2 regions of the Pseudomonas sp. TE12234 genome follow, and region 2 is predicted to be linked to the other one. Evidence: riboswitches for the same ligand, from Rfam matches in the RefSeq annotation. Region 2 holds a riboswitch; the other holds the start of a gene.
What was found. A riboswitch is a leader RNA that binds a small molecule or an ion and turns the genes downstream of it on or off. The one in region 2 is predicted to bind cobalamin.
Positions count from the first base shown of each region.

Region 1: linked by a shared signal. The riboswitch ahead of cobO (cob(I)yrinic acid a,c-diamide adenosyltransferase) and the one ahead of cobW (cobalamin biosynthesis protein CobW) in region 2 are both predicted to bind cobalamin.

Region 1 is NZ_JBSSEP010000007.1:88,771-91,154, forward strand. It holds gene ACVWYU_RS13250 (cobyrinate a,c-diamide synthase) at 1-431, opposite strand, end outside; gene cobO (cob(I)yrinic acid a,c-diamide adenosyltransferase) at 442-1,053, opposite strand; cobalamin riboswitch at 1,136-1,366, opposite strand; gene ACVWYU_RS13260 (hypothetical protein) at 1,518-2,102, shown strand; gene ACVWYU_RS13265 (PQQ-dependent sugar dehydrogenase) at 2,170-2,384, shown strand, end outside.
Region 2 is NZ_JBSSEP010000011.1:125,021-127,404, forward strand. It holds gene cobN (cobaltochelatase subunit CobN) at 1-184, opposite strand, end outside; gene cobW (cobalamin biosynthesis protein CobW) at 188-1,255, opposite strand; cobalamin riboswitch at 1,355-1,566, opposite strand; cobalamin riboswitch at 1,692-1,917, shown strand; gene ACVWYU_RS18360 (CbtB domain-containing protein) at 2,037-2,231, shown strand; gene ACVWYU_RS18365 (CbtA family protein) at 2,243-2,384, shown strand, end outside.

The DNA of each region.
Region 1 (2,384 bases), on a different contig from region 2:
AATGGCAAGTCGGGTTGATAGCGCGCCAGCCCCAGGGCCAGGGCACCAAAGGTCTGGGCCATGGCGGTGCCGTCGATCACCCCCAGCACCGGCACACCGAAGTGCCGTGCCAGGTCGGCACTGGACGGCGTGCCGTCGAACAGGCCCATGACACCTTCGATGAGGATCAGGTCCGCTTCACCCGCGGCCTCCCACAACAGCCGACGACTCTCCTGCTCGCCCACCATCCACATGTCCAGTTGATACACCGGCGCACCGCTGGCGCGCTCCAGAATCATCGGGTCGAGAAAGTCCGGGCCACATTTGAACACGCGAACCTTGCTCCCCTGATTGCGATGCAAACGGGCCAACGCAGCGGTGACGGTGGTCTTGCCCTGACCGGAGGCCGGCGCGGCAATCAGCACCGCCGGGCATTGACGAGGGCTATTCATACAATACGACTCACAGCTCGACGCCTTTTTGCGCCTTGATACCGGCCTGGAAGGCGTGCTTGATCATGCCCATTTCGGTGACGGTGTCAGCCAGCTCGATCATCTCCGGCTTGGCGCCACGGCCGGTAACCACCACATGTTGCATCGGCGGGCGTGCCTGCAGGTCGCCGAGCACCTGATCGAGATCGAGGTAGCCGTGCTTGAGGGCTATGTTCAACTCATCCAGCACCACCAGGCCGATGGAGGGGTCGCGCAGCAACTGTTGCGAAACCGCCCAGGCCGCTTCGGCGGCGGCGATGTCGCGCTGGCGATCCTGGGTTTCCCAGGTGAAGCCCTCGCCCATCACATGAAAACGCACCTGCTCCGGGAAGCGCCGGAAGAACAGCTCCTCACCCGTGCTGTTGCGCCCCTTGATGAACTGAACCACACCGCACTGCATGCCATGGCCCATCGACCGGGCCAGCATGCCGAACGCCGAGCTGCTCTTGCCCTTGCCGTTGCCGGTGAGTACCAGCAGCAGGCCGCATTCGTTCGGGGAGTTGGCGATGCGCTCATCGATCACGGCTTTTTTGCGCAGCATGCGCGCCAGATGACGTTCGTCACGATCAGGGGTATCAGTCATGGGAGAGCTCTCCGTTGAGGCAGGATAACGGCGGGCAGGCACAAGAAAAGACGGCAAGAAGCCTGGCATCGCCCACCGTGACGCCGCTTGGATGGATCAGGCCGGTCTCCGGGCTCATGAGCGGCGTTGGCCTGACTGTGCGCCTTCCCGTGTCGATACTCGGCACAGTGGCTCAAGGCACAGTCTTCACTCATTTACCGTTGCGGGGGCAGCGCCGGGATCGCGGCCTTCGTGCTCGAAGCGTCCACTCACCGGCTTCCCTGTTTCACTCTGTCGACCCAAGCCACAGAGCACCTGAAACAAGCCGCGAAGGTTAGAGGGTTGGGGGTGGAGCGTCAAATGAAGACCGGCCGAGCGAGTGAATAACTGCCGTTGATCAATAAACTGACGCCAATCTTGTGCCACACTGCAGGCAATGATATCAAAGAGCCACAACCCACATCACAATAACAAGGGTAAGCCCCATGCAAGGCATCATCATCAGCAATCCGAAGCTGGAATTCCTGCGCCCGCTGCTGGAGCGCTGGTTTGACTGTATCGACCGCTACAACGCCGTGCGCGGCGATAACGAAACGCCTTACTGGCTCGACGAAAAAGCCAATCTCGGCCTGCTTTCCGCCGCCGCCTGGATGGCCGAAATGGTGACCCTGCAACAATCGCCCACGCGCAAACACATCGAGGAAGGCGAGCGCAACGGCCGCGCCGATCTGTTTATCGCCACGCCTGAATCACGCGCCTGGTTGCAGGCCACGCAACGCTGGCCACGGGTCAACAGCCTGAACCTGACGCAAGCCCTGCAGGACATCACCAGTGACGCCAAACGCATCAGCTACGCCAGCGACCTGAAACTCGGCTGCCTGTTCGTGGCACCGCACAAAGCCCAGCAAGGCGCCACCCCGGAAGAACTGCAGGACATGGTCGACGACCTGCAAAAAGAGCACACCTGCGCCGTCGCCTGGTACTTTCCTTACGCCTACCGCAAGTTGCGCAACGAAGGGGGGCACTACCACCCCGGTATCGCCGTGCTGCTCAAGGAAGCTCGCGGCTAACGGTTGAACCATCGCGCAACGAAACTTCTCTATTGATCAGGTCACTGCATTCACAGGGAAGATCAGTATGCGCAAGCCCCAGCTCGTTCTCGTTATCGCGCTCGCCGGAGGGCTCGCCGCTTGCGGTGAAACCTCCAGCCTGCAAGTCGCCGACGGCACCGGCCCGTCACCCAAGTTGCCAGAACCCAACAAGACGCTGCTGCCGACGATCAACATCGCCCCGGCGATTGGCTGGCCCGACGGCGAGAGACCCGTCGCGGCTGCCGGCACTCAAGTCGCTGC
Region 2 (2,384 bases):
CCTGCATCGGGTTGGCCAGGCGCACGCTCGGGTAATCGTCGGGCAACTGCTGCGCCGCTTCGGCGAGCAGCGCCAGACTGGAGTCACCGCTGCACAGGATCACCAGTTCGGCGGGGGTTTGCCCAAGGTCGGCAATGTTGTCATCCGACACGAAACCGCCGGGCTGGGTCCTGAGCAGGTGCATGGCTTACACGCTGAGCGCGGCGCGCAATTGCGTTTCGAGCAATGCGGCGTCCAGGGCCTGGCCAATCAACACCAGACGCGTGGTGCGCGTTTCTTCAGTGCTCCACTGACGGTCGAAGTGCTTGTCGAAACGAGTGCCCACGCCCTGGATCAGCAGGCGCATCGGTTTGTTCGGGATCGCCGCGAAACCCTTGACCCGCAGGATGCTGTGCTCGACCACCAGTTGCGTCAGTGCGTCCATCAGCAGGCTTTCGTCAGAGGCCGGCAGCTCGATGGAGATAGAATCGAAAGCGTCGTGATCGTGGTCGTCATGATCGTCATCGTCGTGGTGATGATCGTGATGGCTGTGGCGGCTGTCGATGTGTTCTTCGGAGCTGGCGCCCAGGCCGATCAGCACGTCCAGTGGCAGGCGACCGCTGCTGGCTTCGATGACCTTGACCGCTGGCGGCAACTCTTCGGCGACTTCCAGGCGGACACGGGCCAGGTCTTCCGGGCTGATCAGGTCAGCCTTGTTGAGGATCACCAGATCAGCGCTGGACAACTGGTCGGCGAACAGCTCGTGCAGCGGCGATTCGTGATCCAGGTTCGGGTCGAGTTTGCGCTGGGCATCCACCTGATCCGGGAACGCGGCGAAAGTGCCGGCGGCCACGGCCGGGCTGTCGACCACGGTGATCACCGCGTCGACGGTGCAGGCGCTGCGGATTTCCGGCCACTGAAAAGCCTGGACCAGCGGCTTTGGCAGGGCCAGGCCCGAGGTTTCGATGAGGATATGGTCAAGATCGCCGCGACGGGCGACCAGTTCGCGCATCACCGGAAAGAACTCTTCCTGAACGGTGCAGCACAGGCAGCCGTTGGCCAGTTCGTAGACCCGGCCATTGGCTTCTTCTTCGGTGCAACCGATGGAGCACTGTTTGAGGATTTCACCGTCGATGCCCAGTTCGCCGAACTCGTTGACGATCACCGCAATGCGGCGCCCCTGAGCGTTGTCGAGCATGTGCCGCAGCAAGGTGGTTTTGCCCGAGCCGAGGAAGCCGGTAACGATGGTAACGGGGAGTTTGGCCAGTGTTTTCATCGGATGCCCTTTGGCAAGGTGGCGGGCATACGGGACGAGTACCGGCAACGCCTGTGCGCGCCTGAAGCGTTCGCCACCGGATCACCCCGCCCGGTTGTAGTGAGAAACTGTATCGAGGCAGGTCTCCTGGCTGACGGTGTGCCAGTCGCTTGACTGGCGTTGGCTGCGCCTTCCCGCGGGCTCAGGACTTGAGCGTGCAGTGGCGTGGCAGCGAACATCACCGTTCACAGTTGCGGGGGCAGCCGCGGCTTCGACCGCGTTCCCTTCTTAGCTTCGACAAACGCCGAAGAACCTCGAAAGCGCAAGGCTACGCATCGTATTGGGGCGGGTCAATGTTCATGCTGAGTTCTACAGCGCCTCAACGCCGTCATCGCGAGCAACTGCGCCCCGAGTTGAGAACGCTTGCCAATTGACGCCCCACCCTTGCCCATGCTCTCCTACACGCCTTGTTACGGGTGCCCTTCACAGGGTGAAACGGGAAACCGGTGAATCATGTGCTTTACTCTTAAGCCATGTCAGTCCGGTGCTGCCCCCGCAACGGTAAGCGAGCGAAGCGTCAGATCCACTGCGCCCGTGCGGCATGGGAAGGTGATGCTTGCAGGTTCAGGCGATAGCCAGCACCCCTCGTGAGCCCGGAGACCGGCCCGCAACACAAAGTGAACCTTACAATCACTGAATGACAACCCGCGGTGGGCGGGCGCTGTTCGAACCTCTGCGCGCTCGCTCGTGCAGGGATTTGCATGCGCTCTCATTCCCCGCTGACAGAACTGAGGGAAGCGCCATGTCGATCATCAGCACCACCGGCCACAGCACCACCACGAGCAGCACCACAACCCTGACTCAACGCCTGACCGCCGCCGTTTGTGCGTCGATCCTCGGCGCGTGCCTTGTGTATTTCGCCGGTTTCTCGCACATCGAAGCGATTCATAACGCCGCTCACGATACCCGTCACAGCGCCGCCTTCCCGTGCCATTGAGACCTGCCGACATGATCAAGCGTATCGCGCAAACCGCAGGCTTCACGGGGTTGCTGGCCGCCCTGCTGCTGACTCTGCTGCAGAGTTTCTGGGTCGCTCCACTGATTTTGCAGGCCGAAACCTACGAAAAAGCGGAACCTGCGGCGGTCGAAA